DNA from 2 places in the Streptomyces sp. NPDC004126 genome. Region 1 is predicted to be linked to the other one. Evidence: riboswitches for the same ligand, from Rfam matches in the RefSeq annotation. Region 1 holds a riboswitch; the other holds the start of a gene.

What was found. Region 1 has a riboswitch for S-adenosylmethionine ahead of ACQKM2_RS18190 (aminotransferase class V-fold PLP-dependent enzyme). Riboswitches for the same ligand answer to the same signal wherever they lie in the genome.
Region 2: linked by a shared signal. The riboswitch ahead of thrC (threonine synthase) and the one ahead of ACQKM2_RS18190 (aminotransferase class V-fold PLP-dependent enzyme) in region 1 are both predicted to bind S-adenosylmethionine.

What each region holds. Positions count from the first base shown of each region.
Region 1 covers NZ_JBNNPF010000017.1:83,136-87,536, forward strand. The annotation lists gene ACQKM2_RS18180 (rhomboid family intramembrane serine protease) at 1-422, shown strand, start outside; gene ACQKM2_RS18185 (Lrp/AsnC family transcriptional regulator) at 419-700, shown strand; gene ACQKM2_RS18190 (aminotransferase class V-fold PLP-dependent enzyme) at 834-2,225, opposite strand; SAM riboswitch class IV at 2,462-2,578, opposite strand; gene trpD (anthranilate phosphoribosyltransferase) at 2,669-3,733, opposite strand; gene ACQKM2_RS18200 (cytochrome b) at 3,897-4,401, opposite strand, start outside.
Region 2 covers NZ_JBNNPF010000073.1:27,759-32,159, reverse strand. The annotation lists gene ACQKM2_RS37415 (alpha,alpha-trehalose-phosphate synthase (UDP-forming)) at 1-687, opposite strand, end outside; gene ACQKM2_RS37410 (glucosyl-3-phosphoglycerate synthase) at 779-1,756, opposite strand; SAM riboswitch class I at 1,974-2,112, shown strand; gene thrC (threonine synthase) at 2,130-3,404, shown strand; gene ACQKM2_RS37400 (MoaD/ThiS family protein) at 3,442-3,717, shown strand; gene ACQKM2_RS37395 (cold-shock protein) at 4,141-4,347, shown strand.

The DNA.
Region 1 (4,401 bases):
CGATGACGGAGGAGCGGATGGGCCGGGCGCCGTTCCTCTTGTTCTACGTCTGCACGGGCTACCTCGCGCTGGCGGCCTACGCGGCGGCCAACGCCTCCTCGGACCAGACCCTGGTGGGCGCGTCGGGGGCGATCTCGGCGGCGCTCGGGGCCTTCCTGTGCCTCTTCCCGCGGGCGCGGGTGACCAGCCTGTTCCCGTTCCTGCTCTTCCTGCCGCTGCGGTTCCCGGCGTGGATCGTGCTGCTGTTCTGGTTCGGCCTCCAGTGGCTGGCGGCGCACCGCGCGGGGAGCGGTCCCGGGGTCGCCTACCTGGCCCACGTCGTGGGCTTCTCCCTCGGCTTCTGCTACGCGTGGGCCCGCTATCGCCGTACGACTAGAGTGAGGAGACCAGTGACTGCCGGCGAGGGAGACAGCCAACCGTGATCACCGCGATCGTGCTCATCAAGACCAGCGTGGACCGGATCCCCGAGATCGCCGAGTCCATCGCGCAGCTGGACAGCGTCAGCGAGGTCTACTCCGTCACCGGTACGTACGACCTGATCGCCCTGGTCCGGGTGGCCCGCCACGAGAACCTCGCGGACATCATCCCGGGCCGCATCAGCAAGATCCCGGGCGTCGAGGCCACCGACACGCACGTCGCGTTCCGCACGTACTCGCAGCACGACCTCGAAGCCGCGTTCGCCATCGGCCTGGACGCGTAGCCCTCTCCCCGGGCCGGTACGGAGCCGCTGTGCGGGGCCACTCCTGGGGGCTCCGCCCCCAGACCCCCGCGCCTCAAACGCCGGCGGGGCTGGGATGTGCTGCGCACATCCAGCCCGCGCGGCGCCACCCCCGCTACACGGCGGGAACGCAGCGGCCCTCTTCCGTGCGGTACTGCCACTTCGCCCCGTCCGCGACGAGTTCCTTGACCGCGCGGACGAACCGCTCCACGTGCTCGTCCGGCGTCCCCGCCCCGAAGCTGACCCGGATCGCGTTCAGCGACCGCTCCCCCGGCGCCGCCTCCGGCGCCCCGCACTCCCCCTGGGCCTGCGGCTCGCTGCCCAGCAGGGTGCGCACCAGCGGGTGGGCGCAGAACAGCCCGTCCCGCACCCCGATCCCGTACTCGGCGGACAGCGCGGCCGCGAAGTGCGAGCTGTTCCAGCCGTCGACCACGAACGAGATGACGCCGACGCGCGGCGCGTCGTCCCCGAACAGGGACAGCACCCGCACCGCCGGGACCTCCGCCAGGCCCTCGCGGACCTTGGCGATGAGGTGCTCCTCCCGGGCGACGAGGTTCTCGAAGCCCGCCTCCCGCAGCGCCCGGCAGGCGGAGGCGATGGAGTAGACGCCGATCACGTTCGGGGAGCCGGCCTCGTGGCGGGCGGCGGTGGTGTGCCACTCGACGTCGACGCCGCCGTCCTCGCGGCGGGCCACCTTGCGGGAGGCGCCGCCCCCGGCGAGGTAGGGCTCCGCCTCCTGGAGCCAGTCGGCGCGGCCCGCGAGCACGCCCGAGCCGAAGGGCGCGTACAGCTTGTGCCCGGAGAAGGCGACCCAGTCCACGTCCAGCTCCCGTACGGAGACGGGGTGGTGGGGGGCCAGCTGGGCGGCGTCCAGCACGATCCGCGCGCCGTGGGCGTGCGCGGCGGCGGCGAGTTCCCTCACCGGCCACAGCTCACCGGTGACGTTGGACGCGCCGGTGACGCACACCAGCGCCGGGCCGTAGGGGTCCCGGTCGGCGAGGGCCCGCTCCAGGGTGGCGACGGCCTCGCCGGGGGTACGGGGGGCGTTGAGGTAGGTGACCCGGGCGTCGCCCCAGGGCAGCAGCGAGGCGTGGTGCTCGGTCTCGAAGACGAACACCTGGCAGTCGGCGGGCAGCGCGGCGGCGAGCAGGTTCAGGGAGTCGGTGGTGGACCGGGTGAAGACGACCTGGTCGCAGGGTCGGCAGTCGAGGAACTCGGCGACCGTGGCGCGGCTCTGCTCGAACAGGTCGGTGGACAGCTGCGAGAGGTAGCCGGCGCCGCGGTGGACGCTGCCGTAGTACGGGGCGTACGCGGCGACGTCGTCCCAGACCCGCTGCAGCGCGGGAGCGCTGGCCGCGTAGTCCAGGGCCGCGTAGGTGACCTCGCCGCCGGTGACGAGGGGCACGGTGACGTCCCGGCCGAGCACCGGCAGCGGCCCGTCACAGGCGGGGTCGGCAGCGGCGGTGGCGCAGGCGGCAGTGGTGGCGGCGTTCAGGGATGCGGACATGGCGGTATCTCCCGGCAGGCAGGGCTGAATGGCTTCGGTGTGCCCGTACGCGGGTGCGGCGGCGCGCGGCGACGCCGGCCGTCAGGGGGTACGGGAAGGTCCTCGGACTGATCGGGGGTACGCGGTACGCGGAAGGGACCCTGATCCGAGGGTTGAAGAAGGGGCGGATTCGCCCTATCGCATTCGCTTGCTCACGGAAAACGCTCCTCGAGAGACCAGGACCCCTGGTGTCGAGGGATCCGCGCTTGCCGTAGACCTCGCTGCCTACGGCCTGGTCATCACCCGGGGCACCCCGCCACGGAAGGAGGGTTGCCGGACAGCAAGCCGGGGCCTAAACGCTGTCACTCGTGACCTTGGAGAGCATCCTGCCACAAGATCCCGCACGCGCAAGACCCCGGTCCACATCGTGGACCGGGGTCTTGCCCGAAAGGGACTGCTCGCCCTCAGCGGTTGGTGGCCGCCACCCAGCGGTCCAGCACGGCGCGGGCGGAACCGGAGTCGATGGACTCCGCCGCGCGGGCCATGGCGGCCGCGAGCTGCTCCTCCAGCGTGCCCGTGCCGGGGTCCAGCGCCACCAGGGCGCTCGCCGAGTTCAGCAGGACGGCGTCGCGCACCGGGCCCGTCTCCCCCGCCAGCAGGCGGCGGGCGACGTCCGCGTTGTACGAGGGGTCGCCGCCGCGCAGGGCCGAGATGTCGACCGCGGCGATGCCGACGTCACGGGGGTCGAAGGCGTGCTCGGTGACCTCGCCGTCCCGGACCCACCACACCCGGGAGGTGCCGGTGGTGGTCAGCTCGTCCAGGCCGTCGTCGCCGCGGAAGACCAGCGCGGAGGTGCCCCGCTCGGCGAGCACCCCGGCCATGATCGGGGCCAGCCGCGGGTCCGCCACGCCGACCGCCTGCGCCTTGACGCGGGCCGGGTTGGTGAGCGGGCCGAGGCCGTTGAACGCGGTGCGCACCCCGAGGTCGCGGCGGGCCGAGGCGGCGTACCGCAGGGCCGGGTGGAATACCACCGCGGCGCAGAAGGTGATGCCGGCCTCCTCGGCGACCTGCGCCACCCGCTCCGGGGTGAGGGCCAGGTTGACGCCGAGCTTCTCCAGGACGTCGGAGGAGCCGCTGGCGGAGGACGCCGCCCGGTTGCCATGCTTGACGATCTTGGCTCCGGCGCCGGCGGCCACGATGGCGGACATGGTCGAGATGTTGACCGTCTTGGCGCCGTCGCCGCCCGTGCCGACGATGTCCACGGTCCGCCCGGGCACCTCGATCAGGTTGGCGTGGGCGTACATCGTGCGGACCAGCCCGGTGTACTCGGCGACCGTCTCGCCCTTGGCCCGGAGGGCCACCGCGAAGCCCGCGATCTGCGCGTCCGTGGCCTCGCCCCGCATGATCCGCTCCATCGCCCAGGCGGTGTCCTCGGCGACGAGGTCCTGACGGCTCAGCAGCGCTTCCAGGATGCCCGGCCAGCCGCGGGCCGCCACGCTGTCGCCGCCTGCCGGGGTCGCAACGTTCATGGTCAGCTCCTGCTGCTCGTCGGGTCGTACGTCCGATGGAAAGGATCTCAGCCTATCCAGCCCGGGAGACGGCAAAGAGCCCCGTCCAGTCACTGGACGGGGCTCTCGCCGTGGCGACACCAGGACCGGCCGGGGCCGGTCCCTCAAGCGGTCGTGCCGGAGATCAGTGGTGGCCGTGGCCGGACTGGATCTCCTTGTACTCCTCCGCCGTGGGCTTCGGAATCTGGTTGTTCTCCGCGTAGAAGCCCTTGCTGAGCTTCGCCCGCAGCTTCTCGGAACGCGTCACCTTGCGCTCGACACCGTTCTCGTCGACCGTCGGGCCGATCTCGACCGGCTTGTACTGCTCGTGCGCGGTGAGCGTGTGCAGCTTGCCCTGCGACAGCGGCTCGTGGACCTCGACGAACTCACCGTGCGGCAGGCGCTTGATGATGCCGGTCTCGCGACCGTGCAGCACCTTGTCGTGGTCCCGGCGCTGGAGGCCGAGGCAGATGCGCTTGGTGACGATGAACGCCAGGACCGGGACGACGAAGAAGCCGATCCGGACGAACCACGTGATCGAGTTGATCGACAGGTGGAAGTACTGGGCGAACATGTCGTTGCCGCCGCCGATGAGGAGCACGATGTACTCCGCGATCCAGGCGACACCGAAGGCCGTACGGGTCGGGACG
Region 2 (4,401 bases), on a different contig from region 1:
CCGGGGGACGTACGAGTCCGCGACGCCGCGCTCGTCGTCCATGGTGGCGCCGCTGACGAAGTTGAGCGCCCAGCGTTCGGTGTGGAACCCGAGGCGGTCCGCCCCCAGCATTCCCCACACCAGTTCCTTCCTGATGTCGTCCGGGAGCATGCCCAGGAACTCCCACGACGCCCACGGAGTGTGCGTGAAGTGCGCGATCCGCAGGTCCGGGCGCAGTTCCCGCAGCTGTCCCGGGACCAGGGCGAGGTGGTAGTCCTGGACCAGCACCGACGCCCCCTCCGCGGCCTCCTCGGCCAGGGCCTCGGCGAAGGCGCGGTTGTAGGCGGTGTACGAGGCCCAGCGGCGCCGGAACCCGGCGTCGAAGACGGGTTCGCGGGGGACGTCGTACAGGTGGTGGTGGGTGAACCAGAGCACGGAGTTCGCGATGCCGTTGTACGCGTCGTCGTACACCGCCGGGTGGATGTCCAGCATCCGGACGCCCGGCTCGGAGACGCCCCGGCGGACGGCCTCCCGGTCGGCCTCGGACAGGGCCGCGCAGATCCACAGGGCCTCCGGCTGCGCCGCGAGCGCCGCGGACAGGCCGGAGACGAGGCCGCCGCCGCCGCGCCGGGCACTGAGGGTGCCGTCGGCGGCGAGGGCGTAAGAGAGCGGGCCGCGGTTGGCGGCGACGAGTACCTGAGAAGCCATGCCGCGAACCTAGCCCGGGGCCCGCTCGCTCAAACGTCCGGGAAATGTCCGGTTCATCACGTACTGGTCAAGGCGGGGGCGCGCCTGGGGGTCACGCCACCCGTCGGACCGCGTACTCCTCGATCTCCGCCATCGGCGGCCGCTCCTCCGTGTCCACGGCGTACGTGCGCGGTACGAACCCGTCCGGCCCCCGCTCGAACTGGGTGAGCTCCGGCCGGACGTGGGGGTACCCCCAGCGGTAGCTGGGGGAGTGCCCGCGGGAGAGCCGCAGCTGCGCGGTGCGGTAGATCGCGGCGGCCATCCGGCCCAGGGCCTGCCCGTCCTGGTGCCGGTGCAGCCGGACCCCGACGTCCACCTGGGCCAGCGCGTCCAGGCCGACCGTGTGCAGCGCGTCCACGAGCAGCCCCAGCTCCACCCCGTACCCGACGGGGAAGGGGAGGCGTTCCAGCAGGGAGCGGCGTACGGCGTACTCGCCGCCCAGCGGCTGGACGAAGCCGGCCAGCTGGGGCCAGTGGAGGTTGAGGAGCGGGCGGGCCACCAGCTCCGTGACGCGTCCGCCCTGGCCGGGGGCGTCGCCGAGGGGGCGGTCGTACATGGCCTTGACGAACTGCACCTGCGGGTCGGTGAGCAGCGGTCCGACGATCCCGGAGACGAAGGCGGCGTCGAAGTCCCGCAGGTCGGCGTCGACGAAGCAGACGACGTCGCCGGTGGTGGCCAGCAGGGAGCGCCACAGCACCTCGCCCTTGCCGGGCAGGGCCGGGATGCGGGGCAGGATCGAGTCGCGGTGGACGACGCGGGCGCCGGCCTTGGCCGCGACCTCGGCCGTACGGTCGGTGGAGCCGGAGTCGACGACCACCAGCTCGTCCACCAGGGGGACCGGCGGGGCCTCGATCAGGTCGCGCCGGATGATCTCGACGATCTCCCCGACGGTGGCCTCCTCGTCGAGCGCGGGCAGCACCACGCTCACCGTCGTCCCGGCCGCCCGTTTCCGGTCGAGCAGCTGGTCGAGCGGTCGGTCGGCGGCGGACCAGGAGCGGTCTGCCAGCCAGCGCTCCACCTCATCCAGCACTCTCAGCACCCCTTGGGCTTCTCTCCGCGGGTTCCGCGGGCTCTGCGGCACTCGGCTATTTGGGCCGAATTGTGATCCATCTCGCGGTTCGGACGGCTGTCTCAACCACCCGTCCCTTCGGTTACAGTCTTGAACAACGCGAGAGACCACCGCATGCCGGGGGTCCCGCGCACAAACGCACCGGCGCGCCACAGAGCGCGTGTGTCCGGTGCCATACCGCTCATCCAGAGGGGCAGAGGGACACGGCCCGTTGAAGCCCCGGCAACCCTCCAGTCGGTTCTCGCCAGCGCGAGGCCCCGGCTAGGGAAGGTGCCAATTCCGTCTCATGGCGAAGTGCGCCATGGGGAAGATGAGGAGAAAGGGCCTCGCCATCATGGCTGCACAGACTGTCGCCACCTCTGTCGACCTCGGACCCGCCACCGGACTTTCCTGTCGCGAGTGCGGTACCCGCTTCGAGCTCGGCCCCATCTTCGCCTGCGTCGAGTGCTTCGGTCCCCTGGAAGTCGCCTACGAGCTGCCGCTCGGCGACCCGGAGGCCCTGCGCGCCGCGATCGAGGCCGGTCCGAACAACATCTGGCGTTACGCGCCGCTGCTGCCCGTCCCGGTGGACGTGGCCTCCAAGCCGAGCCTGAACCCGGGCTTCACCAAGCTGGTGGACGCCGAGAACCTGGCCAAGGAGCTGGGCGTCACCGGCAAGCTCTACGTCAAGGACGACTCCGGCAACCCGACGCACTCCTTCAAGGACCGCGTCGTGGCCATCGCCGTCGAGGCCGCCCGCGCCTTCGGCTTCACCACCCTGTCCTGCTCCTCCACCGGCAACCTGGCCGGCGCCGTCGGCGCCGCGGCCGCCCGCGCCGGCTTCCGGTCCTGCGTGTTCATCCCGCACGACCTGGAGCAGGGCAAGGTCGTCATGGCCGGTGTCTACGGCGGCGACCTGGTCGGCATCGAGGGCAACTACGACGACGTCAACCGCTTCTGCTCCGAGCTCATCGGCGACCCGCTGGGCGAGGGCTGGGGCTTCGTCAACGTCAACCTGCGCCCCTACTACGGCGAGGGCTCCAAGACCCTGGCGTACGAGATCTGCGAGCAGCTCGGCTGGCAGCTGCCCGACCAGATCGTCATCCCGATCGCGTCCGGCTCCCAGCTGACGAAGATCGACAAGGGTCTCCAGGAGCTGGTCAAGCTCGGCCTCGTCGAGGACAAGCCCTACAAGATCTTCGGCGCCCAGGCCGAGGGCTGCTCCCCGGTGTCCACCGCCTTCAAGGCCGGCCACGACGTGGTGCGCCCGCAGAAGCCGAACACCATCGCCAAGTCCCTGGCCATCGGCAACCCGGCGGACGGCCCGTACGTCCTGGACATCGCGCGGCGCACCGGCGGCTACGTCGAGGACGTCAACGACGAGCAGGTCGTCGAGGCCATCAAGATCCTGGCGCGCACCGAGGGCATCTTCGCCGAAACCGCGGGCGGCGTGACCGTCGGCGTGACGAAGAAGTTGATCGAGAACGGGCAGCTCGACCCGGCGCTGACCACGGTGGTCCTGAACACCGGTGACGGTCTCAAGACCCTGGAGGCGGTGGCCGCGGACAGCGGCCAGACGGCCACCATCCGCCCGAGCCTGGACGCGTTCCGCGCCGCCGGCCTGGCCTGACCCTTCCCCCTGACACATCCGGAAAGGCGGTAGCGCCATGAGCGTCAACGTCCGCATCCCCACCATCCTGCGCACCTACACGGGCGGCGCCGCCGAGGTCCCGGCCGAGGGCGCGACCCTCGCCGAGGTCATCGAGTCCCTGGAGAAGAGCCACCCGGGCATCGCCGCGCGCGTCCTGGACGACCAGGGCAAGCTGCGCCGTTTCGTGAACGTCTACGTCAACGACGACGACGTGCGCTTCGAGGGCGGCCTGCAGGCGGCGACGCCCGACGGCGCCGGCGTCTCGATCATCCCGGCCGTCGCCGGAGGCTGACCAGACCGGCACAGTGCCGGCGGCTGCTGATCCGCGACTGACGCGTTCAGAACAGAATTGCCCCCTCCGCTAAAAGTGGAGGGGGCAATTCTGCTTGATTGGGCGCGGTAGAGTTGGGGCAGTCCCCTCCGCTGTTCTTGCCCGCCGCATATGAGCGGGCCTTCGGATGGTTGACATTGAGTCAACATGAGCGCGCCTTTTGGGCCTTTGGTGCGGCTTGTCTGGCCCGAGTTGCCCTGGAATATGCCAAGTTTTCACCCTATTTCCAGCTTTCCGTGTGTCCAGATTTCTCGTCGGATTGACCTGTTGCTGACAGCACCGGTGCGGATACATTCAGCCGCGGTCGAGGCGTTCCGGCGCAAGTTCTGACCCGGGACCGCGAAGTGCGGTCCTGCGCAAGGGCCAGTAATAGGGGAGTTAGGCATGGCTCAGGGCACCGTCAAGTGGTTCAACGCGGAGAAGGGCTACGGCTTCATCGCGGTCGACGGTGGTGCGGATGTGTTCGTCCACTACAGCGCCATCCAGATGGACGGGTACCGCACCCTTGAAGAGGGTCAGCGGGTCGAGTTCGAGATCTCGCAGGGCCAGAAGGGTCCGCAGGCGGACATGGTCAAGCTCGCGGCCGGCTGAGTCGGAGCGAACGCGATCGGCCACCGACGCACGCACAGACGCTTGAGGGGCCCA